3 regions of the Labrenzia sp. C1B70 genome follow, and region 1 is predicted to be linked to each of the others. Evidence: riboswitches for the same ligand, from Rfam matches in the RefSeq annotation. Region 1 holds a riboswitch; each other region holds the start of a gene.

Evidence for each region. A riboswitch is a leader RNA that binds a small molecule or an ion and turns the genes downstream of it on or off. The one in region 1 is predicted to bind thiamine pyrophosphate.
Region 2: another riboswitch for thiamine pyrophosphate. It lies ahead of Q666_RS46905 (ABC transporter permease); the one in region 1 lies ahead of thiO (glycine oxidase ThiO).
Region 3: another riboswitch for thiamine pyrophosphate. It lies ahead of Q666_RS50795 (hydroxyethylthiazole kinase); the one in region 1 lies ahead of thiO (glycine oxidase ThiO).

What each region holds. Positions count from the first base shown of each region.
Region 1 is NZ_AXCE01000006.1:343,425-353,417, reverse strand. It holds gene cydD (thiol reductant ABC exporter subunit CydD) at 1-779, opposite strand, end outside; gene Q666_RS43340 (TetR family transcriptional regulator) at 1,084-1,674, opposite strand; gene Q666_RS43335 (isoprenylcysteine carboxylmethyltransferase family protein) at 1,677-2,006, opposite strand; gene Q666_RS43330 (CoA-acylating methylmalonate-semialdehyde dehydrogenase) at 2,243-3,742, opposite strand; gene Q666_RS43325 (LysR family transcriptional regulator) at 4,083-4,964, shown strand; gene Q666_RS43320 (thiamine phosphate synthase) at 4,992-5,597, opposite strand; gene Q666_RS43315 (thiazole synthase) at 5,594-6,367, opposite strand; gene thiS (sulfur carrier protein ThiS) at 6,373-6,570, opposite strand; gene thiO (glycine oxidase ThiO) at 6,554-7,531, opposite strand; TPP riboswitch at 7,693-7,813, opposite strand; gene Q666_RS43300 (DNA topology modulation protein FlaR) at 7,861-8,385, opposite strand; gene Q666_RS43295 (pirin family protein) at 8,532-9,467, shown strand; gene Q666_RS43290 (DUF6030 family protein) at 9,436-9,993, opposite strand, start outside.
Region 2 is NZ_AXCE01000010.1:218,157-228,149, reverse strand. It holds gene Q666_RS46920 (RluA family pseudouridine synthase) at 1-490, shown strand, start outside; gene rpoH (RNA polymerase sigma factor RpoH) at 668-1,552, shown strand; gene Q666_RS46910 (ABC transporter substrate-binding protein) at 1,627-2,568, opposite strand; gene Q666_RS46905 (ABC transporter permease) at 2,591-3,436, opposite strand; TPP riboswitch at 3,494-3,600, opposite strand; gene Q666_RS46900 (hypothetical protein) at 3,682-5,454, opposite strand; gene Q666_RS46895 (adenylosuccinate synthase) at 5,719-7,011, opposite strand; gene Q666_RS46890 (MFS transporter) at 7,295-8,566, opposite strand; gene Q666_RS46885 (DMT family transporter) at 8,884-9,780, shown strand; gene serA (phosphoglycerate dehydrogenase) at 9,939-9,993, opposite strand, start outside.
Region 3 is NZ_AXCE01000012.1:542,365-552,357, reverse strand. It holds gene Q666_RS50825 (succinylglutamate desuccinylase/aspartoacylase family protein) at 1-199, shown strand, start outside; gene Q666_RS50820 (xanthine dehydrogenase family protein molybdopterin-binding subunit) at 482-2,779, shown strand; gene sbmA (peptide antibiotic transporter SbmA) at 2,978-4,234, shown strand; gene Q666_RS50810 (DMT family transporter) at 4,340-5,341, shown strand; gene Q666_RS50805 (hypothetical protein) at 5,573-5,980, opposite strand; gene Q666_RS50800 (Lrp/AsnC ligand binding domain-containing protein) at 6,001-6,237, opposite strand; TPP riboswitch at 6,445-6,555, shown strand; gene Q666_RS50795 (hydroxyethylthiazole kinase) at 6,624-7,397, shown strand; gene thiD (bifunctional hydroxymethylpyrimidine kinase/phosphomethylpyrimidine kinase) at 7,434-8,240, shown strand; gene Q666_RS50785 (TRAP transporter substrate-binding protein) at 8,242-9,348, shown strand; gene Q666_RS65940 (hypothetical protein) at 9,382-9,720, shown strand; gene Q666_RS50780 (OmpP1/FadL family transporter) at 9,945-9,993, shown strand, end outside.

The DNA.
Region 1 (9,993 bases):
CCGGTTCTGAACCGTTCGCCCGCGTCAGCGATTTGCCGCTGGGTACGCTCGATTGCGCCAAACAAGGTCAGTGTTTCCAGGCCCCTGATCCTGTCCAGCAGACTGCCGCTCAGCCGCACCAGTTCTTCCTGTTGCGTCTCGCTCGCAGCCTTGGCACGCATACCAATCAGCGCCATGAAAACAGGAATGAGCGGCCCGCAGACTACCAGGATCAGCGCGCCGACCCAACTGAACACGGCAGTGGCGGCAACGATGCCGAGGGGCACAAGTCGAAGCCGAACCTTCTGAGGTTCGAAATTCCGATAGTACGGTCCGAGCAGGTCAACCTGTTCGGTAACATGGGCGGCAAAGGCACCCGAAGATGGGAATTCTGAAGATGGCGACGTTCTGGCGGCAACGGAAAGCAGCTCTGCACGTGCCCTGCTCTGGATTGCACGGGCAGTTTGCCGGGCAACCGTTTCGGCTCGGTTTTGCAGAAACACTCTCAACACAGCAACCAGTGCGATGCCGGCGGCAGCCTGGAAGGCCAAGCCTGTCAGATCGCCTTCGATAACCTGGCCGTCATCCGCGGCGGAAAACATCATGGGGAGCGATCCGAGCGCCCAGGAAATCAGTCCGGCCTGTGCGATCCACAGCAGATCAGATACGGCCAGCAGCCGACCAGCCCGTTTCAGGCTGCGGCTTTCTCCTTTGTCCGGCCAGCCGAAAGCAGCTGCTGCTCCGCTGTCCTGCCCCTCACCCTCAAGCACCGTCCCGATCTTTTCCCTTTTTATTGTCATCAGCCGTTTAGTGTCGCCCCGTCCGCCCAAATTCAAGAGGCAGATTGCCACGGTGGCAATGGGAATGCCATGCAAGGGCGACTGGTATCGGCGCAGTACTGCGCCGGCAAATGCCTATTTTCTTTCACCGGATGCACAATCCTGACAAGAGGTTTTCAGGACGCTTGTGAGATCTTCGTTCATGAATTTATCTCCTGAATCTCCAGAAGACGGCTTTGGGCAGGCCTTGTTTCCAACAAACGCCCGAGAAAGGCAGCTGCTGCGTCTAACAGCCAGTGCCTTTAGCGGAGGTTAGCGGTGACAGCTATCGCACGAGACGATGCTCCAATTCGGAAAGCACCGCGGCGAGAACCGCTTCGGCGCGTTCTTCCGTGCACCTTGGCCTAAGGCGGGCAATCAGAAACGGGTCCCTGAACAGTTGCGTTGCGTCTTCAACCAATTCGCACGCCCTTTTCAGTTCGCGTCCTTCAAATACGGCGCCAAGGATCCCTTCCAGCATTTTCCGTAATCTGCTCGCGTGCATGGTGACAGGTTCGGGATGCTCTCCAGCCAGAGTAAGATAGGCCCGGAACAGGTCCGGATCGTCGTCAAACCTTTCTGACTTGATTACGAGCTGCCCCCTGACAAAAGCTGCCAGTTTCGATTGCCAGCTTTCCGCAGCTGAAATTTCCACCTGAAGCGCAACTTCCACGTCTGCGAACCAGCGTTCCGCCAAGCCGGCCATGAGAGCCGCCTTGTTGGGAAAAAACCGGTAGACATTCGATTGCGACATCCGACAATCGGCCGCCAAATCAGTCACGGAAAAACGCGGCGAACCTTGCCGCCGCAAGCGGTTTTCCGCAGCCTGCAGCAGGCTCTCCCGGATTTCGGCGTTTTCAACCTTCGGTCTTGCCATTTCTAAAGCCAGCGCCTCACACTTTTTCTGTAGTCCAGGTAAGGCTGGCCAAACGTCTTCTCGGCGTTCCGCTCCTCAATCGGGATATACCAAAACTGCGCGGCCAGAAAAAAGACGATTGCGAAAAGGACGTTCAATGCTTCGTTGGTGCAGACAGCGACCCCGAGCAGCATCAACAAAAACCCAAGATACATCGGATTGCGCGAAAGCGCGTAGATTCCGGAGGTCACCAAGCGGGTTGGTTGCCGGAACGTATGGATTTCCGTTTCTTGCGAAAGGAACGTGCCATGCCCCTTTTTGAGGAAAAACAATCCCAGAGCGACGACTGCCAAACCGGTCTACTGGAACGGTGCAGGAAGCATGGGCGAACCGGGACACAAGATCGTAACCGGGACCATCGACAACAGGAACAGGCCGAAAAGGACAGGCGGAATTATCTGAGGCATGAGAGATCTCCACACGCATTTCATAATAAATAATAAAATTCATCTTTTATCATTTTACAAGACAAAAAAGAGGCGCTCCAGGCGAAGCCGGGAGCGCCAGACCGGACTTGGTCCGGGAGGAATTATTTCATCGTCGGGATCACGAACTCGGCCCCGTCTTTCAGGCCTGACGGCCAGCGGGAGGTCACGGTCTTGGTGCGGGTGTAAAACTTGAACCCGTCCGGACCATGCTGGTTAAGATCGCCAAAGCCGGACTTCTTCCAGCCGCCGAAAGTGTGGTAGGCGAGCGGCACCGGGATCGGCACGTTGATGCCGACCATGCCGATGTTGATGCGGGACGCGAAGTCGCGGGCGGTGTCGCCGTCACGGGTGAAGATCGCAGTGCCGTTGCCGTATTCGTGGCTGAGCGGCAGATCGAGAGCTTCTTCGTAGGTCTCTGCGCGAACCACGGACAGGACCGGACCGAAGATTTCGGTCTTGTAGATGTCCATGTCCTTGGTGACGTTGTCGAACAGGCAGCCGCCCATGAAGAAGCCGTTCTCATAGCCCTGCATGGAGAAATCGCGGCCATCGACAACCAGCTTCGCACCTTCCTTGATGCCCTGGTCGACGAGACCCTTTACGCGGGCAAGCGCTTCCTTGGTCACCAGCGGACCGAAGTCGACGTCATTGCCAGCCGTGTACGGCCCGATCTTCAGTGCTTCCACCTTCGGCGCAAGCTTCTCGATCAGTGCATTTGCGGTGCTTTCGCCAACCGGCACGGCAACAGAAACAGCCATGCAACGCTCGCCGGCCGCGCCGTAACCCGCACCAATCAGAGCATCGGCCGCCTGATCAAGGTCGGCATCCGGCATGATGATCATGTGGTTCTTTGCGCCACCGAAGCACTGGGCGCGTTTGCCGGATGCAGTTGCACGGGCATAAACATACTGGGCAATCGGCGTGGAACCGACGAAGCCGACAGCCTGGATGGTTTCGTCGTCCAGGATTGCATCGACCGCGCTCTTGTCGCCGTTGACGACGTTCAGAACACCTTCCGGCAGACCGGCTTCGATCATCAGTTCAGCAAGCATGATCGGCACGGACGGATCGCGCTCGGACGGCTTCAGAATGAAGGCGTTGCCACAAGCGATCGCCGGGCAGAATTTCCACATCGGGATCATGGCCGGGAAGTTGAACGGCGTGATGCCGGCAACGACGCCAAGCGGCTGGCGCATGGAGTACATGTCGATGCCAGGACCGGCGCCTTCGGTGAATTCACCCTTCAGGAGATGCGGCGCACCAATGCAGAACTCGGCGACTTCCAGACCGCGGATAACGTCGCCCTTGGCGTCCGGAATCGTTTTGCCGTGCTCGCGGGAAAGAGCTTCAGCCAGCTTGTCCATGTCGCGGTTGAGAAGATCTACGAACTTCATCATCACGCGAGCGCGACGCTGCGGGTTGGTGGCAGCCCAGGCAGGCTGTGCGGCAGCAGCATTGGCAATTGCCGCGTCCATCTCGGCCTGGCTGGCCAGGGCGACCTGCGCCTCGACTTCACCGGTAGCCGGATTGTAGACGTCTGCAAAGCGGCCGGAGGTTCCCTCCACGTACTTGCCGCCGATAAAATGACCGATCTTCCGCATGTCGCGTTTCTCCCAATATGTCCTGACACCAGCCAAAAGGATTTTGGGCGAGCGTCCGAGATGATGTCTTTTTGACTTTTATTTTTGCTACAAACAAGAACCAGATTTCCGGACCCGTTGTGCGTTTTTTGAAGTTATGCAATAAAACGCCACGAAGCGTCTGAGACAAACGATAGGTCCAATCCCCCTCGGTTGTCATCCCGGCTGAAACTCTACCAAAAGCCGGTGTGCAGCAAGGCGTGATCTCAACAACATGAACGCGGCGGCATCGTGCCTTGTATCTGACATCAGCTGAAAAAAACAAATCGGAGTGGCTGGTCATCGCGGAAAGCAAATCGACATGAATTGGGACGACATCCGCATCTTTCTCGCGATCGCTCGAACAGGACAAATCCTGGCGGCAGCGCGCCGTCTCGGCCTCAATCACGCCACGGTGGCGCGCAGGCTGACGAGCCTCGAAGACAGCATCGGCACACGCCTCTTCGACAGATCAACATCCGGCTGCCTTCTGACGGAAGCCGGCAGCCGGTTCTTTGACCGGGCAGAACGGATCGAAGCCGAGGCGGTGGCAGCGGAAGCCGACCTGACAAACAACACGCCGGAAATTTCCGGAACCGTTCGCATCGGTGCGCCCGATGGTTTCGGTGTCGCGTATCTTGCGCCCCGGCTTGGCAAGCTCACGGAAAAACATCCAGGACTGACGGTGCAGCTCGTTCCCGTACCCCGCTCCTTCTCGCTCTCCCGCCGTGAAGCTGATATCGCCGTGACAATAGACAGGCCGGAAACAGGCAGGCTGGTTGCCGGCAAGCTCGTCGACTATTCGCTCGGCCTTTATGCGTCAAAAACCTATCTGGAAAGCCGGGGAACACCTGCCTCCGCAAGCAATCTGATCGACCACGATCTTATTGGCTACGTGGAAGACCTGCTCTATTCGCCATCGCTGAACTACGGCACCGAGATCCTGAAAGACTGGACCGCACGATTTGAAATCGCCTCCGCACTCGGCCAGACCGAAGCAGTCAGGTCCGGCGCCGGTATCGGCATACTTCACGATTTTATCGCGCGCGATAATACCGACCTGATCGCCGTTCTCCCGGAGATAAAGCTTCACCGGGCCTACTGGATGGTGACACATGAAAGTTCGCGCCCTCTCCGCCATGTCGCCGCGGCACAGGATTTTCTGCGCGATCAAGTCGCGCGCGACAAGGCGATATTCGTTTAGCCAGGCCGAAGGCGAAACGCACCCAACCTACCGCCAGGGATCTGTCGCCATTATCCATTCCCTGGTGCGCGCTTCCGGGTCGGCATTCCGGGTGATGTCGGTGACAACGGCTGCGATATCTGCACCGTTCTCGAACACACCCGGCAGACGCTCCGGATTGAGGCCACCGATAGCAACAAGCGGCAATTCGCCGATCTGCCGCTTCCACCGACCAACCTTTTCAACGCCTTGGGGCGCCCATTTCATTTCTTTCAGGATCGTTGGATAGACAGGCCCCAGCGCGACATAGTCGGGCTCGACAGAAAGAGCGGTTTCCAGTTCCTCACCGTCATGGGTCGAAACGCCAAGTTTCAGCCCCGCCTTGCGAATGGCACCGACATCGGCGTCAGCAAGGTCTTCCTGACCAAGGTGGACAAAGTCGCAGTCCAGCTCAATCGCGAGCTGCCAATAGTCGTTCACGACAAGTTGGCAGCCGTGCTTCTCGCAAGCGCTCTTGGATGCTGCGATTTCCTTGCGCAGGACTTCGTCGCTCGCGTCCTTGATGCGTAGTTGAACCAGTTTGACGCCAAGCGGAACCAGCCGCTCGATCCAGTCGGAACTGTCGACGATGAGGTAAAAGGGATCGAGCTTCATTCAAACACCGCCATTCCGAGAACCGGGGTAGAAGGAACCGCCATGTCGCGAGGTTCCAGGGGTTGGGCTTCATAGGCCAGGCGACCGGCCTCAATTGCAACTGCAAAGGCCTTGGCCATTGCGACAGGGTCTCCGGCCTTTGCCACAGCCGTATTCAGCAGCACCGCATCGAAACCGAGTTCCAGAACAGCGGTCGCATGGGACGGTCTGCCAAGACCGGCATCCACAACAAGTGGGATGCCTTTGAAGTGACTGCGATAGGCACGAAGGGCATCCGGATTGACCGGCCCTTTCGCCGAACCGATTGGCGCACACCAGGGCATCAACACCTGGCACCCCGCCTCAAGCAACCGTTCGCCGACGACAATATCGTCCGTCGTATAGGGAAACACCTTGAAGCCGTCATCGCTCAGGATACGTGCGGCTTCAACTAGGCCAAAGACATCCGGCTGCAGGCTGTCGTGATGACCGATCACTTCCAGCTTGATCCAGTCGGTTCCAAAAAGGTCGCGTGCCATTTTTGCGGTGGTGACGGCTTCCTTCACCGAATGACATCCCGCAGTGTTGGGCAGCACCTTGACGTTCAGTTCCCGGATCAGGTCCCAGAACCGGCCGCCTCCGCCACTTCCTGCCGTTTCGCGCCGAAGGGACACCGTCAGAATTTCAGCCCCGGATACCTTCACCGCGTCCGACAGAATTTGGGGTGATGGGTACTGGGCAGTTCCAAGCAGGAAACGCGACGCAACGCTTTCGCCATAAACTTCAAACATGGGCGTCATCCTCCCTGCATCGGCGACAGGATCTCGATACGGTCGCCAGCTTGAAGGAAGCAATCGGTTCGTTCTTCAGCACAAACCAGATCGCCGTTGCGTGCCGTTGCAAGAAACTCATGGTCATAGGCAAGTTCGTCCAGAAGCGCAGCCAGCGTCGCGCTGACAACTTCCTGAGGTTCGCCGTTAATGGTTAGCTTCAAGGGACATCTCCTGAAGGTGTTGCACGATCCTGCCTGCCGCCTCCATGGCAAAATGCGGAGCAAGCAGGAAGCCGTGCCGGTAGAATCCGTTCATTGACAACGTGTTGCCGGTAAACGTGAGACGAGGAAGATTGTTCGGATATGCCGGGCGAAGGCCCACCCCGGTTTCGATGATCTTTGCCTCGGCAAATCCCGGATGCAGGCTGTAGGCGGCATTTAGAAGTTCCATGGTGGACCGAACACTGACCGCTCCCTGGTCACCGCTTTCGATCATGGTTGCCCCGACCATGAAGACACCGTTGTCACGAGGCACCACATAGACCGGGATGCGCGGGTGCAGAAAACGCACCGGCCGCGAAAGCGAGACATCCGGCGCGTGGAGGATCAGCATTTCACCGCGTACGGGACGCAAATGCGGATCCGGCGAGGCCATGCCGGTACAATCGGCGACAAGATCGGTCGCCGCGGTGAAGTGCTGCGCCTCTAACCTCACCTTTGCACCGCTTTCAGACACCTTTGCCCGCAATGCCGTGAGGGCCCGCCGCGGATCGAGATGGGCTTCTCCGGCAAAATGAAGCCCCTTTGCAAATCGGCCTGCGAGGTCCGGCTCGAGTGCGCCCAGCGCGTCAGCTTCAAGCCAGGCAAAGCCGCTGGTTCGAGAAGCAAAGCGACTTAACTCGCCGGTATCGCGCGGCGCGGCAACAACCAGCGTGCCATTGTGCCGGACCTGCCCCGGCAGAACCTTGCTCCACCAGCCAATGGAGGCTTGCCCGAGCCGCAGAACATCTTCCTCGGCACCTTCCCGCTCACACCATGGCGCCAACATGCCGCCTGCGAGCCAGGAGGCACTGGCGGTGAGATCCTTGTGTTTTTCCAGCAGCTCCACCCGCACACCGCGCGAGACAAGCTCATGTGCCAGTGCCAGACCGGCGACACCCGCCCCTTTGATACCGACCTTCATTCCTCCTCTCCTGCCAGGGTGGACGTCAGTCGTTCGACATCACGGAATGTCTGATAGCCCGCTTGCATTCAACGGATCTCCGCAAGAACCGGAAAAGGTCCCGCATTTCGGACATTCGGCTTGGAAAGGTGGCCGGGTTGGAGCATTGCCGTGGCGAACGCAGTTGGCCGAGAACACCTTCCCTTCGCCAGCATGACCTGGATCAGGTTCGTCGGGTCCCTGCACTGCGCAAGTGCGCCAGCAGTATCTCAGCCTCTTCTGGAGGCACCCCGGGTGAACCCCTGTTGTGCCGCCCGTCAGGCGCACCTGTCAAGAGACAGGATGAGCCTTCATCCTTGTTGCCAGGGGCGCGCCAGAAAATCGTCGATTTCGGCAAGGGGGTTGAACCGATAGACTTTCAGATGGTCCGGAGGTTCGCGGTAGATGTGCTCCAGCTTGGCTCTGGCGGAGTGTCTCGTTCGCCAGATGAACCTCAGGAATTCAACAGTTTGCCAGTTGAACTGCTCCGGGCAGCCCTCGGCCAGATCCGGACGGCTTTGCCCATTGTATTTCACCGACCGTTTCAGCACTCGAAATATGCGGCGCGTTACCGGGACATCGAGCCAGATGAAAGTGTCGGCACGTTCGATACGTTCCGCATAGGTGCTTGAATGACCGCCCTCGAAGATCCACACATCCTTCAGATGGACCTCATGCGTCAGCCGGTCTTTCTCTTCCCGCGTCCGCTCGTTCCAACCGGAGCGGTAGTGGATCTTGTCCATATGATAGACCGGCAATCCGGTTTTCCGCCCAAGGGCAACGGCAAGCGTGCTTTTGCCCGAGCCCGGGCCGCCAACGATCATCACGCGTTTCATGTCGCACCAAACAAAAGCAAGGAAGGGCCGGTCGTTATACAGATTGTGCAGGGGATGAAAACCCGAAACAGACTGTTCAATGGACACTTCGGCTTCGCTGGCCCTATCTAGTTTGCAAGACAGAATGTTCTTTGATGGAGAGGCAGATGAGCTGGTTGAATTGCCCTGATCCCGTACCGGGAAATGCTGCAAGCTGTGACCCGATTGAAACGATCATCGTACCGCGGACATCCGACCTCGGTGGATTTTCGGTAAGACGTGCCTTGCCGTCTGCCAGGCGGCGGATGGTTGGCCCTTTCATCTTCTTCGACCAGATGGGCCCGGCAGAGCTTTTGGTCGGTGGCGGTATCGACGTGCGCCCGCATCCTCACATCGGGTTGGCGACAGTTACCTATCTCTTCGAAGGAGAGATGTATCATCGTGACAGCCTTGGAACGGAGATTGCAATTGCCCCCGGTGCTCTGAACTGGATGAGCGCCGGCAAGGGCATCGTGCATTCCGAACGTGAGAGGCCGGAACGCCTGCAGGAAAAACGTCCCCTGTTCGGCCTGCAGAGCTGGGTGGCCCTGCCCAAACACCTGGAAGAGACCGACCCGACCTTCCAGCACCACGGCACAGAAGAACAGCCGGAATTTGCCGATAAGGGCGCTTCAGTCAAACTTATCGCGGGCGAGCTTTATGGCCACAAGGCACCGGTGAAGACAGCGTCCGACATGTTCTATGCCGATATCACGCTGGAACCGGGAGCGAAGATCCCGCTGGATGCCGGGTGGGAAGAGCGCGGCCTTTACACGGTCTCGGGCCAGATCACCATCGCCGGCCAGAATTTCGATCCAGCCCAGCTGCTGGTGTTCAAACCGGGTGATCATCTGGTGATCGAAAACACGTCTCCCGTGCCGGCCCGTTTCGTAGTGCTTGGCGGCGAACCGATGGACGGCCGGCGTTATATCTGGTGGAACTTCGTGTCTTCATCGAAAGAGCGCATCGAGCAGGCCAAGGAAGATTGGCGTCTTGGCCGTTTCGATACGGTACCCGGCGATGCGGAAGAGTTTATTCCCTTGCCTGACCGTCCGGGGCCCTGACACTCCAGCCGCTTTCCAGTGGCGGTGCTTTTTCAAACCTGTCGGCGGGCCGGATAAGGTCCGGCTCGCCAAAGTCCAGAATGATGTTGAGCCGTTGGCTTGCCAGCGGGTCACCCGTCAGATTTGGATCTTCCGGCGAAACCGACAGCCGCACGCCTCTGTGGGTCGTCTCCAGTTGCCTGAACCCGGAAACCGCCTCGCGAAACACTTCCGGAACCGTCCAGCCATACCGAAGCGACAGGGCGTCGATCACCAGCCAGACCGCATCAAGGCCGATCTGCATCTGGCGCGGATCTTCCACCACCAGCTTCAGCCGCAGATAATCGATGCTTTTTTCCGATGGGCCGCGCAGCAGAAAGAAAAGAGTTGTCGAACCGTAGTCGACGCTGGGTGTGGTCAAGGGCACCAGGTCGGATGCACATTGCCAGCGGCCTTCACTGAAAGGTGCCCGGCTCCAGCCAGGATTTCCGAGCCCCAGAGACCGTAATTCGTCGCATAGCTGATCCGGCTGACCCAGGAAGCTGCG
Region 2 (9,993 bases), on a different contig from region 1:
CCGCACCGGACCGCTGGAACGCGCCTATTCGGCTCTGGTCTGGGGAGCACCCTCCGGCTTGAAAGGCACGATCAACGCCAATCTGGCCCGCTCACAGGCAAACCGTCAGAAGATTGCCGTCGTCAAGACTTCCGGCCGCCACGCCATTACCCACTGGCAGGTGAAGGAGCGCTTCGGCAACGCCGAACAGCCTGCGCTCGCCTCGCTGCTGGAATGCCGCCTTGAAACCGGACGCACACACCAGATCCGCGTGCACATGGCCCACATTGGCCATCCGCTGATCGGTGACGATGATTACGGATCGGGTTTCAAGACAAAGGCAAACAGGCTCGATGAGCCGCTCAAAAGCCTCGTGAACGGTTTTCACAGGCAAGCCCTGCATGCCGGCCTGCTGGCTTTCGAACACCCGGCAAATGGTAAAACCTTGCGCTTTGAGAGCCCTTACCCGGATGATTTCGCAAATCTTTTGTCCGGATTACAAAAATTTTAGGATGCGTTTTCGTTTTCTGACCATGCAATCGACCAATTTGGACCTATATTAGAAGCTTCTGTGTGCCTGTACGGACACTATTGTGCGTCCGCCTTCCCTCAAAAATGGCTTGCTTGCGTATCACTGCGGGGCAGCGGGAGGAAGGGGTCGCAAACTTGACGAAAGGGGGTGCATGTTATGGCCCAGAACGTTCCGACGCTTACAGCAGGGGAAGGCGGTCTCAGCCGGTATCTGGACGAGATCCGCAAGTTTCCAATGCTTCAGCCGCAGGAAGAGTACATGCTCGCCAAGCGCTACAAAGAGCATGAAGACCCTGAAGCTGCAGAACGCCTAGTCAATTCCCATCTACGCCTCGTCGCCAAGATTGCCATGGGTTACCGCGGGTATGGCCTGCCGATCGGAGAAGTCGTTTCCGAAGGCAACGTCGGCCTGATGCAAGCGGTCAAGCGCTTTGAACCGGACAAGGGGTTCCGGCTCGCGACCTATGCCATGTGGTGGATCAAGGCGGCTATCCAGGAATACATCCTGCGCTCATGGTCCCTCGTGAAAATGGGAACCACGGCCAACCAGAAACGCCTGTTCTTCAACCTGCGTCGCCTCAAGGGCAAGATCCAGGCGCTGGACGAAGGCGATCTGAAGCCGCATCAGGTCTCTGAGATTGCCACCAAACTCGGGGTGTCCGAGGAGGAAGTGGTGTCCATGAACCGCCGTCTGGGCGGCGATGCCAGCCTGAATGCGCCCGTGCGCGCGGAAGCTGATGCCGGTGAATGGCAGGACTGGCTTGTCGATGAAAGCGACAGTCAGGAAACCCTGCTTGCCAATCAGGAAGAGCTGGATATGCGTCGCAAGATGCTGAACGACGCGATGGACGTGCTCAACGAGCGTGAACGGCGCATCTTTGAAGCACGTCGCCTGGCCGAAGACCCGATGACGCTGGAAGACCTTTCGGGCGAATTCGGTGTCAGCCGCGAGCGCGTCCGCCAGATCGAGGTTCGCGCTTTCGAAAAGGTTCAAAAAGCCGTGCGCAACAGCGCCCGCACAATGGACCAGCCCGCCGCCTGAGGCACTCGGTCAAAGAGAACCAAAAAAAGCGCCGGAGCTATGCTCCGGCGCTTTTCTTTTGCCTAAGCTGATGTTCAGCGGATTTCGGCTGTGTAGCTCTCCACCGGCACGACCTTGCTGATCAGACCGGCTTCGGCCATGAATTCCGCAAAGCGCTGGTAGCGGCCTTCATCAAGTGCAGCCGGACGCTTGGCGAACCGCGGCAACGTATCGAACCATGCCCGCCTGTTCAGCTCGTCATTGAGGTTCGGATACGCTTCTATGAAGGCATTCCAGGCTTCTTCCGGGTGATTGCTCAGATAGATGGTGGCCGCTTCCACGGCTGCCAGGAACTTGGCGAAGCGTGGATCGTCCGTCTTGTCCTTGTTGACGACATAGATCAGCTCATCAAAGATCGGCACACCGTTTTCTTCCGGGAAGAAAGCCTTGCCGGGTTTGCCTTCGATTTCGAGCTGGGTGAGCTCGAAATTGCGATATGCGCCGATCACCGCATCCACCTGACCGGCAAGCAGAGAGCCTGACAACGCGAAATTGACGTTCACCAGCTCGACATCATCCATGGTCAAACCGGCCGAACGCAGCATCTGGCCCAGCATCGCGTCCTCGAAGCCGGACACGGAAAAGCCGACACTCTTCCCCTTGAGGTCCTTCAGTTCCTGTATCGGGCCGTCCTTGAGCACGATGAGAGAATTGAGGGGTGTTTCCACCAGCGTACCGATCCATTTCAGCGGCAGCTCTTCCTCGATTTGCGCATGAAGCGTCGGCTGATAGGACACCGCGATATCGCCCTGCCCGGCAGCAACCAGTTTCGGCGGCATTGCCGGGTCCGCCGGTTCGATGATCTCAACCTCGAGGCCTTCTGCCTCGAAGAAACCCTTGGTCTGCGCAGTTACCAGCGGCGCGTGATCCGGATTGATGAACCAGTCGAGCAGCAAGGTCAGTTTCTCACTGGCCTGTACCGGCCCCGATGCCAGCAGCCCGGCCGCCAATGCGAGTGACAGGATTTGTTTTTTCATGAGGTCCTCCGTAGAGCGGCAGCTAGGTGAGCGGCTGCCAGGGAACAAGAAGTCGGGTGAGATGGTTCACGGCAAAGCGCATGATCAGCACCATCGCCGCGAGCAGGATCAGGGCGGCGAACATCATGTCCGCCTGCATCCGGTTGCTGCTTTGAAGCATGATGAAGGCAAGGCCTCCTTTTGCCCCGGCCCATTCGCCGATGATCGCCCCCATGGGAGCGAACACCGCGGCCACCCGCAGGCCGGAGGCAAACGCCGGCAAGCCTGACGGCAGGCGAAAGAACCAGAGTTCCTTCAGGCGAGACAGACGATAAAGCCGGGCGAGATCGCACAAACCCGGGTCAAGCCGCTGCAGGCCATCGAAAAACGTCGATGTGACCGTGAAGAAGATGACCAGGATGATGACGACGATCTTGGAGGCCAGCCCGAAACCGAGCCAGAGCACCAGGATCGGCGCGATTGCGAAAACAGGCAGGGCCTGCGTCACCAGAATGGGCGGCATGGCGAACCTTGCAGCAATCGGAAACAGCCACAAAAGAACGGAAAGCAATGCCCCGGCGGCTGCCCCCAGCACAAACCCGAGCACCGTCTCATAGGCGGTGATGCCGGCATGATGCAGAAGGAAGCCTGCGTGTTTGACAAAGGCCGTAAAGACGCGGTCCGGACCCGGCAGGATATAATGCTGGGTGTCGAACACACGGACGATTGCCGCCCAGATAACGACAGTCAGCAGCAGGCCGAGTATGGTCCTGGCAACAGCTTTCGCAAACGCCATCATCCCGCAGTCCCCGCCGCCGTTGGCCAACAGGAACGCATGAAAGCCGATACCGGCATTCGGATGTGCGGCGACCGCAGTGGTCGCAGACAAGTACGCATAGGATCTCCCGTCTTCGGACAAGCCGAAAATGACAATGGAGATCCGGGAATAGGCTAAGGATTCCGTCCCTTCGCCGGCATGACCCGGATCAGGTTCTAAGGGTTCGGCATTACGCCATCTCAGCTCCGGTAACCGGAACACCCCTCGGACCAAGCCGGACCATGCCTTGTGTGACGGAAAAAGGCAAGCCGCCGTGAGGCGGCTTCTTCAGATTTTGAAAGGAGGCAGGTTGGCGCTTAGCCGGCTTGCCAGGACGTGATCGCCTTTTCTACGGCTTCTGCACCGGCGGTTCCCTTTTCCAGGGTCAGGATGCCGCGCTTGCCGTTTTCGTAAAGCATCGGAATGTCGATCCAGCCGCGTTCGCGCAGCAGGGCGAGATTGCGTTGCTGCTCGTTCGGCAAGCTGGAAAGGGCAATCCAGAAAAAGCCCGGGGACACTTTCACGGAAGCGCCGATCAGCGCATCGCCACGAGCTTCTTCCGTAGGCTTCATGACCAGGCCTGGCACGTTGACGACGTCACCTGGAGCGAAGTTTTCCGGGAACTCGTACTTGATCTCGACCAGATGGCTGGCGGGCAAGGAAGTATCGTCATTCGGCTTGATGCGAATGTCGACCTTCACATCCCGCTCGGGGATTTCAATGGAGGCGCTCAGAACCGCGAGAGCCTTGCCGTCCAGATTCGTTTCTTCATCGACACCCCAAACGACAGCGCCTTGCGCAGCCGTTCCGGCACCGCCGGACTCTTCCCCTTCTTCGTAAAGGATAGAGCGCTGCACCGAGGAATCCGCAGCCGTAGCGGACGGAGCCGGTGAAGTTTCGTCCGGCGAAATGGCCGAGAGATTGTCTTCCGGCACCGCAATCGGGCTTTCGGTGGTCGCAGAAGACTGATCGTTTTCTCCGCTCGTCACGATGGACGGCTGGGAAGGTTCGGGCGCAGCGGAAGCTGGTGTATCGACCTGCGGTGTATCGGCCGGCGCAGGCGAATCAGACTGTCCGGTAATCGTCGTCGTGGTTACCGTGCGTGCATCCGGGGCAACCACATCCGTCTCGCCTTCGTTCAACAGGCGGTCGGTGTTTTTCGAAGGCTCTTCACCTTCTCCGGCAGGGGCAGCGGTCGAAGGCTCCGGCGTGGTGTCCGGCTGCGTATCGACAGGCGTTTGCGAAGAAGACGCAACCGGCACGTTGCCGCTATCGGCCGTCTCATCGCCCGCAGGCATCAGGAAATAGGCTCCGGCGCCCAGGAGCACCAGCAACAGGACACCCGCAGCAATGACGATCGGAACGGTGCGGCTGCCGGATGAATCACCGCGCAGCGCATCCGAAGCACTCGGCTTGGCGCGCTTGGAGCGGCTTTTCTTGGAGGCCGACTTGTCCTTCGGCTTGGCTGTTTCCTCGCCTGGATAAACCTGATCGGCGGGATCGGCCGCACCAGCGGTATCTGCAGGCTCGAACAGGCCATCATCTGTCTGTTCCGGCTGCACAGGTCCGCCGAAAGAGGGCTCCTGGCGCACAGGCGCAGCGCCCGGGTCGGCAGCTTCCTTGGCGTGGTGAACAGCCTGGCTGGCCGCGATGCCAAGCGCTTCGGCCTGTGTCAGGGTTTCCTTCAAGGGCGACGGAGCCGGGGTATCCACCACCGGTGCTGCAGTTGTTTCAGGTTCCTGTGGTGCAGGCGCAGGCGCTTCCGGCGCAGCCTCTGCCACCGGCTCAGCCGGAGGCGGTGTCACGGGCGGCGCGGAAACCTGCGGCGCCGGGGGCGGCGTTTCGACCTTCGGAACTGTGGGGCTGAGACCGAGGCTTTCGCGGGCGGCTTCGGCTTCCACCTTGCGAATGGCTTCTTCCAGACGCAGCTGCTCGGCCGTGATCTCGGACGGCGCCAGCGGCGGTTCATAGGCTTTCAGCTGATTGACGATGGCATTGCGCGCACGGCTGTAAACGCTTCTGCGTGCAGCACCATTGTTTTCAGGTAAAGACGCGATCGTTTTCTTCAGAATTGAATAGTAATCAGCCATCTTCCTGCCTACCGGCCGACTGCAAGGATCTGTTCTGCGGGCCCGAGATTTCGTTTCATTCTCAGGCTTATAGCAAGTTTTTCGAAAACCGGTGCTATTTCTTCAATAACTTCGCCGCGACAGAGAACCTCGCAGTACCCTTTTCCTAACACAGATTGTTTGTTCGGCACACACATGGAACGCCGAAAACGAAAGGTGGTTGCGTGCGGTGATTCGCAGCACGCAACCGCAGTCCTTAATAATGTGCTTCTAACGTCACAGATCTCAATCCTGGAAGGGATTCTGCACAAGAATTGTGTCGTCCCGTTCCGGACTTGTCGACAGAAGAGCGACCGGAGCACCGATCAGTTCTTCGACGTGACGCACATATTTGATCGCCTGCGCCGGCAGATCGGCCCAGGTGCGAGCACCTTCGGTCGATTCCTTCCAGCCCGGCAGGCTTTCGTAAATCGGCTTCACGCGCTCCTGGGCACCCTGCGAAGCCGGCAGATAATCGATGCGCTCGCCGTCCAGTTCGTAGCCGATGCAGATCTTGATTTCATCAAGACCGTCCAGAACATCCAGCTTGGTCAGCGCGATGCCGGTGATGCCCGAGGTGCAGACGGTCTGGCGCACCAGCACAGCGTCGAACCACCCGCAGCGGCGGCGGCGGCCGGTAACCGTACCGAATTCATGGCCGCGCGTTCCGAGGAACTCGCCGATCTCATCCTTCAGTTCGGTCGGGAACGGGCCCTCACCGACGCGTGTCGTATAGGCCTTGGTAATACCGAGCACATAGTTGATCGAATTCGGGCCAAGGCCACTGCCTGCCGCAGCCTGGCCGGCGACCGTGTTGGACGACGTCACGAAGGGATAGGTGCCGTGGTCGATGTCGAGCAACGCGCCCTGTGCACCTTCGAAAAGGATACGCTTGCCCTGACGGCGCAGATCGTCCAGCAGGTACCAGACCTTGTCCATGTAGGGCAGGACCTTGTCCGCAACGCTGGCAAGTTCATCGTAGATCGCTTGGGCGGAAACCTCATCCTGGCCAAGACCCCGGCGCAGCGCATTGTGGTGCGTCAGCAAGCGGTCGATCTTGGCTGGCAGAGTGGCAAGGTTCTTCAGGTCCATCAAACGGATAGCGCGGCGGCCAACCTTGTCTTCATACGCCGGTCCGATACCGCGCTTGGTGGTGCCGATGCGCGTTCCGGTGTTGGAATTCTCGCGCAACGCATCAAGCTCGCGGTGCAGAGACAGGATCAGCGTTGCGTTCTCGGCAACACGCAGGCTTTCCGGCGTCACCACGACGCCCTGCTTGCTGAGGCGTTCGACTTCCTCTGCCAGCGCATGCGGATCCAGCACGACGCCGTTGCCGATGACGGACAGCTTGCCTTCGCGTGCAACCCCGGACGGCAGGAGAGACAGCTTGTAGCTGACACCGTCGATGACAAGGGTATGACCGGCATTGTGCCCGCCCTGGAACCTTACGATGACATCGGCTTGTTCCGACAACCAGTCGACAATCTTGCCTTTGCCTTCGTCACCCCATTGCGAACCGACAACAACCACATTCGCCATCTAGACTTTGCTCTCCTGAAGCAGCTTCCGCACCATCCGAAACTTGTCCGGGGTGCCAACACGACAAGCCCCGGCAACCGGACCGGGGCAAACGGCGCGGACTATAGACAGGTTTCCATGCTCATGCGAGTCTCCGCAGGGAGATTGAGAGCCAAAAGCAGGTTTTTTTGCCAGCTCTCCTGATCGGCCCGGTCACCCCTGTGACAATTGACCAGTCATGACGTGCACCTGAACGAACTTTTCCCGGATTAGACTGCATTTGCGGCAATGTCGCGACGGCAGATTATTTAGCTGGCGGTTCACCTGCATCCGGCTTGTCGTTGCGCGCAAGCCTGAAAATCATCGGCGACGTGCGCAACAGCCAGACAAAGCGATGCCGCTTGCTTGCAGGAACAGCGTCCCGGCTGACGATCCGTGCGAAGATGAACACCACGAGCGACAGGTGCAGTGTGGCGGTATAGAGGAAGAAGGCCGAGGGGCCGAATTGCTCCATAACCAGTGAGGCAATGAACGGCCCCGCCATGGCGCCCACGCCATAGGCAAGCGTGAGCCCTGCCACCACATCGATGAATTGCCCCGGCTCGGCGTTGTCGTTGGCATGGGCCGCACAAAGCGAATAGAGCGGCAGGGCAAATCCGCCAAACAGGAAGACGCCTGCAAAAAGCTCCAGCCGGGTCGAAGACCCCGATATAAAGAGACAGGCCAGCCCGGCACCGACGGTAAAGACGCCGAGCACGACACGCCGGTCGAGCCGGTCGGACAGCCAGCCTGCGGGATACTGGAAGATTGCCCCGGCAAAGACCCAGATCGCGATGAACGCGGCAACCGTTTCAAGCCCCAGTCCAATTCCTTCCGCATAAACCGGGCCAACCATGCGGAACGCACCGTTGGTAAGGCCGATGGTGAAGACGGCGACAAGGGCGACCGGAGACACGCGCCACAACATGAGCGGATCGAAGAACCGCGCGGGCGGCGCTGCGGGATTGCGCTCACTTGTCAGGGAGATCGGCACCAGCGCGAAACAGAACAGGATGGCCAGAACGATCAGAATATCCGGACCAAGCGGACCGAACGCGGGCAGCATGAACTGGCTGCCCATGACGGCGATCATGTCGACTATCCGGTAGACGGAAAGGATCCGCCCGCGGGACGAATTGGTGGCGATGGAATTGAGCCAGCTTTCCAGAACCATCGTCGTGCCGCAAAAAGCCGCCCCGCTCACCAGACGCACGACCATCCAGAGCCAGCCGGCAGGTGTGAAGGCAATCGCCAGAATGGCGATGGCGCTGATTGCAGCCAGCGTGGAAAAGACGCGAATGTGCCCTGCCCGCGCGATCAGAAAAGGTGTCAGCAGCACACCGACGATCATGCCGCCGAAATAGCACGAGCCCAGCAACCCGATGAGCGCATCGGACATGCCTTCCGATTTGGCACGCACCGAAATCATTGTCACGGAAAGTCCGTTCGCACCCAGGAGGCAAGCGGCAGCAACCAGCAACGGTGTCAAACGTCCGGCAAGCGATCTGGAATCCGCTGCGGGGGCAACCTGGGCCATGAATGAAGAACTCTTCCGAGCAGCCGAAGAAAACGCGGCCTCGATACTGTTGCCGGAGTGAACCGACTGCGCAAGCCCAGGACCGACGCTTGCACAGACAAAACGGACAGGCGGCCGCAATTCGTCGTCGAAAGCAGGAGGGTAGCCCGGACTATGCCCGCCTTCACCTCACCCGTCTTGGCGGCCCAACGAACAAGGGTCGTCGCAAAGCATCACACCCCATCCTCACAAGCGACCAGTCCTCTACTCGCGTTTCGGGTGTTCTTCGTTCCGGTGGGGTGCTACCTGAGAAACATCACTCAATCAGAGATCGTGCAATGCCACTTCGTAACTGGATCATGCTGACCGTCCTTGGCGCCATCTGGGGCGGGTCCTTTTTGTTCGCAAAGGTGGCGGTTGCCGAAATCCCGCCGTTTGTTCTCGTATTCCTGCGTGTTTCCATTGCCTGCACGGTCCTGCTGATGATCCTTTGGCATCGTGGCATGTTGAACCGGCTGGAGAAAAAATATGCCGTGCCGTTTCTGGTCATGGGACTGCTGAACAACGCCATTCCCTTCTCTCTCCTGTTTCTCGGACAGACAGAAATCGGTGCGGGCCTCGCATCCATCCTGAATGCAACGACGCCTGTCTTCACGGTGATCGTGGCTGGTCTGCTGACGAAACAGGAAACGCTTCAGGGCAACAGGATTGCCGGTGTGGTGCTGGGTGTTGCAGGTGTCGCCATCATGTTGTGGAGCAGCCTGTCGGGCCTTGCGAGCGACCCGTTGTGGGCACAGCTTTGCTGCCTGGGTGCCGCGATCTCCTATGCCTGCGCGGCGACCTTCGCCCGCCGCTTCAAGACGCTGCCGCCGCAAGTGACGGCAACGGGTCAGTTGCTCGGCTCGACCACCCTCATGCTGCCGGTCGCTCTTCTGACTGCCGGTAACTGGACCATGGCCGATCCCAGCCTGACGGCCTGGCTCAATGTGCTCGCGCTCGGCGTATTGGCAACCGCCCTTGCCTACCTGATCTATTTCCAGATTCTGGCCGAAGCCGGCGCGACCAACGCTTCGCTGGTCACGCTCCTTGTCCCGGCAAGCGCTCTCTTCTTCGGCTGGCTGATCCTGGGAGAAAATCTGGGTGTGCTTCAGCTTGGCGGCTTTGCCGTGCTGCTGGCAGGCCTCGTCGTCCTTGACGGGCGCATCCTCAAAAAGCGTCGCGCGCCGGCGGTCTGATCGGTTCGGGAAAAAAGGAGCCTTCTGCAAAAGGCAGAAGGCTCAAGCGCCAGGAACTTGGGCTGCACCTGACGTACATCCGGAAGGCGCGATTAGGGGCACGCACCCTTTTTGACCGGATAGCGGATCAGCTGGCGTTCCGTCGAACGCCAGCCATTCTAGAAATGCAGGGCCTTGACCTGCTTGACGTGGGAAACGGCCTCCAGCCGTGCC
Region 3 (9,993 bases), on a different contig from region 1:
CGGCGAGAAGGAACGGAACGTGCTGGCCGAACTGGGCGGGCTCATTGTGGGCAGAACGAACCTTCCGGTGGTCAACGAAGGGGACGGGCTGTTTCATATCGCCGAGTTCAACGAACGATACGACGCTGAAACGACCCTCGACAGCTTGGCTTCCCAGCTTGAGGCCGATCCGCTGTTCGATGAAGACGAAATCATCTAGAGGCGGCTTGGTTTCAGCGTTTCTCCAATTGTACAGCAGCTCACCCACCTATCGCCTGCTTCAGGGGAGGGGCTGGCTCGTGTTGATGGATGGGCCTCTGGCACCGAATGAGCAAGCCGTCTCAGCCCCCACAGCTTGCCCGGAAAAACAAATGTGCGAAGCAGAATTGTCCAAACCTCTGGCCACGTCGGCTTTCGGGCACTATGTTGAACAAAACCGGCGCTCCCGGCGCGTGGATATTTCCCAAGGGAAAGTCTTCCCAAAAAAAGCAGGTCCAGATTCATGAACCAGATGGTCACTCCGAAGTTCGGTGTTGGCGCCCCATTGCGCCGCAAGGAAGATGAGCCGCTCATAACGGGCAAGGGCATCTATACGGGCGATTACACGCCGGAAGGCTGCCTGCACGGGGTCGTCGTTCGGTCCGCCATGGCACATGCGCGCATCAGCCTTGGAAATGTAGACGAGATCCGTGAGATGGACGGTGTCCGGCTGGTGCTCACCGGAGCCGAGCTGGAAGGCCGGACGATGCCTTGCCGGGCGCGTCCGAAGCAGATCGACGGCTCCAATTTCGCAGCGCCCGATCAGCCTGTCCTTTGCTCCGGTGAAGTGCGCTATGTGGGCGATGCGATTGCCTTCATCGTCGCGGACGATGTCAACGCAGCCCGGAATGCCGCCGAGATGCTGGAAATCGACTACGAACCGCTGGACGTTGTCGTCGGGATCGAGCAGGCCCTTGCACCGGACGCCGTGAAGGTCTGGCCGGAGTTCGGGACCAACGTCGCCTTCACATACGGTCAGGGTGATCAGTCCAAGACCGACGCTGCCTTCGAAAAGGCTGACAAGGTCGTTTCCATCGACGTCGTCAACAACCGGATCGTCGCCAACTACATGGAGCTGCGCGGCTGTGTTGCCGAATTCGACGCTGCGAGTGATCGGTTCAAGCTGACGGTCGGCACCCAGGGCGGTCACGGTCTGCGTGACATCATCTGCAGCATTCTGGATCTGGAAGCTGATAAACTGCAGGTGATCACGCCGGAAGTCGGTGGTGGCTTCGGTACCAAGATGTTCTGCTACCGCGAATACCCACTGAGCATGGTCGCGGCTCGCGAACTTGGACGGCCAGTGCGCTGGACGGGTGAGCGCATGGACCACTTCGTGACGGATGCGCATGGTCGGGACAACGTCACCCACGCGGAACTGGCGCTGGACGCCGACTGCCGGATCCTGGGGCTCAAGGTACACGTCAAGGCTGCCATGGGTGCTTATCTGCACCAGTTCGGCCCGTTCATTCCCTTCGTCGGCACATCGATGACCTCCGGTCTCTACGACATTCCGGCCGTCTTTGCGAAGGTCGAGGGCGTCTACATGCACACGGTGCCGACGGATGCCTTCCGCGGCGCAGGCCGTCCGGAAGCTGCCTATCTGATCGAGCGCCTGATCGAGAAGGCGGGAGAGGAAACCGGTGTCGGATCGGTAGAGATCCGCAAGCGCAATTTCATCAAGCCGGAGCAACTGCCTTACACGACCCAGACCGGGCGAATGTACGACACCGGCGATTTTTCCGGCCATCTGCAAAAGGCGCTGGATGTTGCCGACTGGGACGGCTTCAAGGCCCGGCAGGACGACAGCGCGAAGCACGGCAAGTACCGCGGCATCGGCATCTGTTCCTATATCGAGGCCTGTGCCTTCCCTGGCAGCGAGGAAGCCACCCTTGAGCTCAACGACAAGGGTACGTTGACGTTGCTGATCGGTACGCAGACCAACGGCCAGGGCCATGCAACGGCCTACAGCCAGGTGATTGCGGAACAGTTCGGCATCTCCATCGAGGACATCGACGTTATCCAGGGCGACACCGACCGGGTGCGCAAGGGGGGCGGCACGGGTGGGTCGCGCTCCATCCCCATCGGCCTGCCGTCTGTCCGCGATGCGGGCATTGCGCTGGTCAAGAAGGTGAAGGAACTTGCCGCTGATCGGCTTGAGGCCGGGATCGAGGATCTTGAACTCGACGGTGGCATGGTTCGTGTGGTCGGAACCGACCAGCAGGTGACACTAGCCGAGATTGCAGCAGGCGCCGGGGAAACCCTGACCGCCCGCGAAGAGGTCAATCAGACCGAGGCGACCTATCCGAACGGCACCCATGTTTGCGAGGTGGAAATCGATCCGGATACCGGTGACGTTGCCATCGTCAACTACGTGATCGTCGATGATTTCGGTGTCACGGTGAACCCGCTTCTTCTGGCCGGTCAGGTGCATGGCGGTGCGGCCTCCGCACTCAGCCAGGCCCTGTGCGAACAGACGATCTACGACGAAGACGGCCAGCTTCTGACGGCTTCGCTGCTCGACTACCGCATGATCCGTGCAGCAGACCTGCCGGACATTCACTTCGAGACCCGCAACGTTCCATCGACCACCAATGCCATGGGCATCAAGGGCGCGGGTGAAGCCGGAACCATCGGCGGCTGTGCATCAGTCATGAATGCAGTGCAGAAAGCGCTGAAGGACGGAGCAGGGGTCAGCGAGCTGATCGACATGCCGGCAACCCCGCTTCGCGTGTGGGAAGCCATCCAGGCAGCAAAATAACGGAAACTGAAAAAGGCGCCCTTTCGAGGCGCCTTTTATCTTTCAGGCAGCAAGTTGACACCGGTAAAGCCCGGTTCTCAAGATTGTGTCTGTGGTTTCTTTTAAATAAACGTATGAATTATCCGGTTCTTGCCGCAATCTTGCGGTTCATCGGTGCGTGGCGCGAATCCTTCCGCTTCAAGAAATAGGATCCTCCCGTTGTTTCAGTCCTTCTTTCCCAAGCCCAAACTTTTCTTCCTGTCTGCCTTCCTCTGGTCACTCGCCGCAATCCTTGCCTGGTACGGGTTTGCTGAAGGACTGACAGAAACACTGGGCTTCGGCACGCCGCCACAGGGTGAGCAACCACCCATCGGGCTGCCCTATTTCGTCACACCTGATTTTCTTTGGTTCTATATCTATTACGGCATCTGCACGCTGCTCTTCGGCGGTTTCTGGTGGATGTTCTCTCGCGACCACCGCTGGCAGATCTGGTCGATCTGGGGCTCGTCCCTGATCATTTTCATGACCTACTACAGCGTTCAGGTGTCAGTCGCGATCAACAACTGGCGCAGACCGTTCTTCGATACGCTGCAAAACGCGCTCAATGGAGAGGAAAGCGGTGTCACCGCAGCAGACTTCTACAACCTGATGCTGATCTTCGCGCAGATTACATCGGTCTGGGTCATTCTCTATATCTTCACGCGCTTCTTCGTCAGCCACTACGTCTTCCGCTGGCGCACGGCGATGAACGACTACTACGTCGAAAAGTGGTCGAATGTGCGCCACATCGAAGGTGCCTCGCAGCGTATTCAGGAAGACACGATGCGCTTTGCTTCCATCATGGAAGGGCTTGGCGTTGCATTCATCGACTCGATCATGACACTGATTGCCTTCTTGCCGGTGCTGTTTGCGCTTTCAAGTCATGTCTCGTCCCTGCCGATCGTAGGCGAAATTCCGGCGCCATTGTTCACCGCGGCAATCATCTGGTCGCTGTTTGGGACGGTTTTGCTCGGCCTTGTCGGAATCAAGCTGCCCGGACTGGAGTTCCACAACCAGCGCGTTGAGGCAGCCTACCGTAAGGAACTTGTGTACGGGGAAGATCATGAAGATCGCGCCAATCCGGCGACCTTGCGCGAGCTGTTCGGTTTTGTCCGTCAAAACTATTTCCGGCTCTACTTCCACTATCTCTATTTTAACCTGGCCCGCGGCATTTACCTTCAGTCGGACAACATCTTCTCCTATTTCATCCTCATTCCGACGATTGTGGTGGGCAAGATCACCTTTGGTATCGTGCAGCAAATCCTGACGGCCTTCAGCCAGGTGTCCTCGTCCTTCCAGTTCCTGGTGAATTCCTGGACGACGATCATCGAGCTCCTGTCCATCTACAAACGTCTGAAAGGCTTTGAGGTCTCCATTGCCGAGCGGGAGCTCGCGGTTGCCGGCGGCACCACTCCTGAACCGGGGGCGCAAGCTTAAGGTCAGGTCTGCGCAAGACGTTCAAGCCAGTTTTCTGTCCCGGCGGTTCCGCGGTCCGACGCACCGCCCGTGGCTTCATGAAGAGCGCCGGGCCTGGAAGTTGTCATGGCGTTCTTGAGCCAGAAGTCCCGTTTCTCCGGACCTCCGGCGCCCACCGGGATGACCCGGCAGGCACCTCTTATCGGAATATCGCTGAAAGTGGCCTCCACCATGGTGTTCTTCGTCATGGCAACGGCCCTCAAGATCGCCGCCGAGACGGTGCCGATCGGTGAGCTTGTGTTCGCACGGAATTTCTTCGGGCTGTTTCCGGTGCTGATCATGGTGGCGATGCGCCGGGAGCTGGGGCTCGCCTTTAGAACGGCCAACCCGCTGGGACATCTTACCCGGGCGTCCGTCGGCCTGACGGCGATGGTTTGCGGCTTTACCGCGTTGTCTCTGCTGCCCTTGCCGGATGCGACGGCGATCGGATTTGCATCGCCGCTCTTCGTGGTGGTGCTGGCGTTTCTGCTCCTTGGCGAAAAGGTGCGGGTCTATCGCTGGAGCGCAGTCGGTGTCGGCTTTGTCGGCATTCTGGTTGTGCTGTCACCGCATCTGGGTGACGCGGAGTTGGATAGCAACTCGATGATCGGGGCCTTGATCGGCCTGACAGGAGCCGGCTTTGCCGCGCTCGCCATGATCACCGTGCGCAAATTGTGCGAGACGGAGCGCACGTCCACGATCGTTACCTGGTTTGCGGGCATGTCGTCCGTATTGTCGCTGCTCACGCTGCCGCTGGGCTTTCTGCTGCCGGGTCAGGCCTGGATCATTCCGGACCTGCCCACGGCAGGTCTGCTTCTGCTGATCGGCCTTGCGGGTGGTGTCGGCCAGATCCTGTTGACGCAGAGCTACCGGTTCGCGGATGCCTCCACCATTGCCCCGTTCGACTATGTCAACATGCTGTGGGCGATCATTGTCGGTTGGGTGGTGTTCAGCGAAACGCCATTGCCAGCAGTGGTGCTGGGGGCGCTGATCGTGATTGCCGCCGGTATTTTCGTCATCTACCGCGAGCACAAGCTCGGGCTGGACCGGACAAAGGCACGCCGGGCGTCATCGCCCTCGCGTTCGTAGGGGGAGACAAGAGGGCAGGTCCCGCTGTCTTCCCCCGTCATTCCGGACTAGCACTGCAGTGCTGTGCGCAGATCCGGAATCCAGCACTTATTTCGCGCCTTAGGCGCGGCATTAGACAAAGAGAGAAGAGTTCGCTTTGCTCACGCTGATGCGCTGGATCCCGGATCGGCGCGCAGCTTTACTGCGCTTGTCCGGAATGACGGCGAATGCGGGTGGCTTCCGAAATCGGCCCTACTGCGACTTGTATTCGAACCGCTCAACAGCGCTCTTGGTGCCGTCCTTGAAGATCAGCTGCACGCTGATCGACTGGGCCGACCCCAGGGGCAGCTCCAGATAGGGCTTGTCCTTCAGAACGACATTCTGGTTGTCCGGGTCACAGGCTTCCAGTTGCCATTCCTGCTCAATCGGGTCGTCGTTTAATCCGTAGAAGACATAGTCGATGCCGCACTTCCAGGATTCCAGGTGCGTGAAATAGATCAGCTCCTGGCCCTGCCAGTCGCGGAATGACACCCAGTTGGCCTTGGTCAGGTCCAGGATCTGCTTGATCTGCTCCGGCGGCATGCCTTGCGCGGACGCGGTCGAGCCGATCGGAGCAAGAGCGAGGGGCAGGCAAAGGGCGGCGATTTTAATGAGTTTCATGGAAATTTCCGGGTCTGAGTTCAGAAGGCCTTGAAGGTAATGATGGTTTTGGTGTCCTGAATGCCGTCGATCGGGTGGACCTTCTCGTTCACGAAGTGGCCAATGTCCGAACCGTCGTCGACATAGAATTTCACCAGAAGATCGTAGTCGCCGGAGGTGGAGTAGACTTCGGACGCAATTTCCGCATCGGCGATCGCATTGGCGACCTGGTAGGTCTTGCCCAACTGGCATTTGATCATCACGAAAAACGGTACCATGGGGCGCTCCGGGCAGTTGGTGTTTGAAGGGGGTGAACGTGTCACCTGAACCATCAGCCGGGCTGTTCGGTCAGCCAAACATGCCGGGCAACAGATTCACGAAAGCAGACTAGGACATCGCCTATCTCCTCCCGCCAGTCAATTGCCGAGTAGCCGCTCTGCACAAGCCGGGTCTTGCAATCGCACGGCCGGCTTGTTAGCAGTGCAATCATCTCATGGGGGTGCCCGGCCATCCTGGACCGGGCTGAGAGGCGGCCTGCCAACTCCTTGAACCTGATCCGGCTGATACCGGCGGAGGGATTTGAGATCATGATGCACACACCACTCCCTTCAACACGTCCTTTCCGGAATACCGGCAACGGGCTTTCTGTCGCAGGAGAGCCGTCATGAGCCTTTCCGTTGCTGCTTCCACGCAGGCCCTGAGCGCCGAACAGGTCTTCACCCTTCTGGAAAGGGTGCGGCAGAAAACGCCGCGCGTTCACGCCATCACAAACGCGGTCGCCCAGAGTTTCACCGCCAATGTGTTGCTTGCGCTCGGCGCGGTTCCTTCCATGACCATCGCGCGGGAGGAAGTTGCGGCCTTTGCCGGCGGGGCTGATGCACTGCTGGTGAACCTCGGCACCCTTGACGAGGAACGCCGTGCGGCCATTCCGCTAGCAATCGAAGCTGCCAGGACTGCCGGACGTCCGGTTTGTGTCGATCCGGTTTTCGTGAACCGGTCTCCCGTGCGCTGCGCCTATGCGCGCGATCTGCTGGGCCTCAAGCCGGATCTGGTGCGGCTCAATCCGGAAGAACTCAACGCTCTCCTGCCGGAGCGGGCAGATGCCGATGCATTGATCGAGGCCGGAACGGTTTTTGCGGTCACTGGCCCGGAAGACAGGGTCGAGAGCCGTGGCGAGGATTTCCTGCTGCGCAACGGCGATCCACTGATGTCACGCGTGACGGCCACCGGCTGTGCCGGCGGTGCTGTTCTGGCGGCGTTCCTGAGCATCGAAAAGGACAGGGCGCTTGCAGCTGCTTGCGGACTGTCCGTCTTCAACATTGCCGGCGAAATCGCGGCCAGCCGGTCAGGCGGGCCAGGCAGTTTGGTGCCGGAGTTGCTCGACGCACTCTATTGCCTGACTGACCGCGACATTGAAGCCCGTCTCAAGACCGGCTGACGCAGGCTTTTCGGCATCTACTCCCAGGAGGTTCCCATGACCGCAATTGCGGTAACCATTGCAGGATCGGATTCCGGCGGCGGAGCCGGCATTCAGGCTGATCTCAAGACCTTTTCCGCAAACGGCGTCTTTGGTGCCAGTGTTATTGCAGCCCTGACGGCGCAGAATACGCTTGGTGTCAGCGCCATCCATGATGTGCCGCCGGAGTTCGTGCGGGCCCAGATGACGGCCGTCTTTTCGGACCTTGCCGTCAAGGCGACAAAGATCGGCATGCTGTCGCGTGTCGATACGATCGAGGTGGTAGCTGAAGGGCTTCGGACACATGAGACAGGCCCGGTTGTGCTTGACCCGGTGATGGTGGCTGCCTCCGGTGACCCGTTGCTTGCCGACAGTGCGGTCGACACGCTGATTGCCTTGCTGCTGCCGCTGGCCGATATTGTTACCCCGAACCTGCATGAAGCTGCCCGCATGTTGCAGGGCGACGTTGCCGCGGACGAAACGCAAATGCAGGCGCAGGCAGAACGTCTGCTCGGTCTTGGAGCCAATGCGGTTCTGCTCAAGGGCGGGCACGGGTCTGGCGCGAATAGCGCTGATCTGCTTCTGGATCGCAACGGCAATGCGGTCTGGCTCAGGTCAGAGCGGATCAACACCGACAACACGCATGGCACCGGTTGCACCCTGTCATCCGCGATTGCCTCGGGTCTTGCCAAGGGGCAGGAGATGGAAGCGGCCGTCAGGTCCGCCAAGTCCTATATTCAGGCCGCCATCGCCGCTGCCGACACGCTTCACATTGGCAGTGGTCACGGGCCAGTCCATCATTTCCACGCGTTCTGGAGCAAGTGAGATGACCGATCAGCCAAAGACAGAAACCGGACGGATCAGCCGTCGCGGACTTCTGGGGGCTTCCGCCGCCGCCGGTGCAAGCGCGTTGGCCGCCCCGGCGGTGGCGCAGGAGCAGGCGACGCTGGAATGGAAGATGGTCACGTCCTGGCCAAAGAACCTGCCGGGGCCCGGGGTCACGGCGCAGCGCATTGCCGACAGGATCGAGCTGATGTCCGGTGGTCGCCTGCGCGTTCGGCTTTATGCTGCAGGGGAACTGGTGCCGGCTCTGGGCGTGTTCGAGGCGGTCTCGGCGGGGACGGCGCAGATGGCGCACACGGCCTCGTTTTTCTGGCAGGGCAAGATCCCGGCTTCGGTCTATTTCACCGCGATCCCTTTCGGTTTGCTGCCGCATGAGCATATCACCTGGATTGAGCAGGGGGGCGGCCAGGCGCTTTGGGACGAACTTTATGCCCCGTTCGGACTAAGGCCCGTAATGGCCGGCAACACCGGCGTCCAGATGGGGGGCTGGTTCAAGCGCGAAATCAACACTCTTGACGATCTCAAGGGACTGAAGATCCGCATGCCGGGCCTTGGCGGCGAAGTGATGCATCGGCTTGGGGCGACGCCTGTCAGCCTGCCACCTGCAGAGTTGTTCCAGGCGTTGGACAGCGGCGTGCTGGATGCGACGGAATTCCTGGGTCCCTGGTCGGACAGGGCAATGGGGTTCCAGAAAGCAGCCAAGTCCTACTACACGCCGGGGTTCCATGAACCCAACGGCACCGGTGAAGCGCTGTTCAACAAGGTGGCGCTGGAAGGTCTGCCGGAAGACCTTGGCGCCATCGTTCTGGAGGCCTGCAAGGCAGAAAACGGCCGCTCGCTTGCAGAAAGCGATTGGGAGAATGCAGGCGCACTGAAGCTCCTGCAGGAAGAGGACGGCGTTACCGTCCGTCCTTATCCGGACGACGTTCTGGATGCTTTGCGGGAGACTTCGGCAGTCGTGCTGTCCGAGTTCGCGAGCAAGGATGCGCTTAGCCAGAGGATCTACGACAGTCATATGGCTGCGCGGGCACGCCTTGCCCCCTGGAGTGACGTTGCCATGCGCCGCTTCCTCGAAGCTCGCGACAGCTAGGCTTGCCGCTTGAGGCTGCAAACAAGGAATGGAGTGCGGTCCTGGACCATCTCTTTCTGCGAGCCGGTGCAACCGACCGGTTCGCAGCTTGCAACCTGCCTTGCCGGAAAAGCTGTAATTGGCCGGACAGTGGCGCGTCGCCTGCTGACAAACTTCCTGACAAAAATTCAATTTCGAAAGGAAAGGCTACCGCGCAACGGTGTGCCGACGCGATTTCCGTTAGGAAAGGTGATTGGCGTTTTTACCAAGGAATATCAAGGAACTTGTCCTACAAAAGATCCACATTCCGTCACGAAACCTGTGGCAAAGCCGCAACGATTCACCGTTAAATTACGTTATCGGAAACTGACATTTCGGGTGCCTGTTTTTTAGGCAAATGTCTGAAAGTGTGTCGGTGCGATGACGAAGAGACTCTGAACCTGTCGTTTTTGAAGTGTTTTGAATGTCTACGCAGCAATACCTACCAGAAAAGCCGCGCATTTCGCATTGCAGCATGAAAAAACGACCGCATAACTGACGTAAATATTCAGTTGAAACGGACGGCATTCTCCTAAAACCCTGTCTCAGGTTGTCATCAAGCATCCGGTGGCTAGGGGATGGGAGGAAACTCAATGCCGTGGGTAAACAAGAAATCAGTTCTACTTG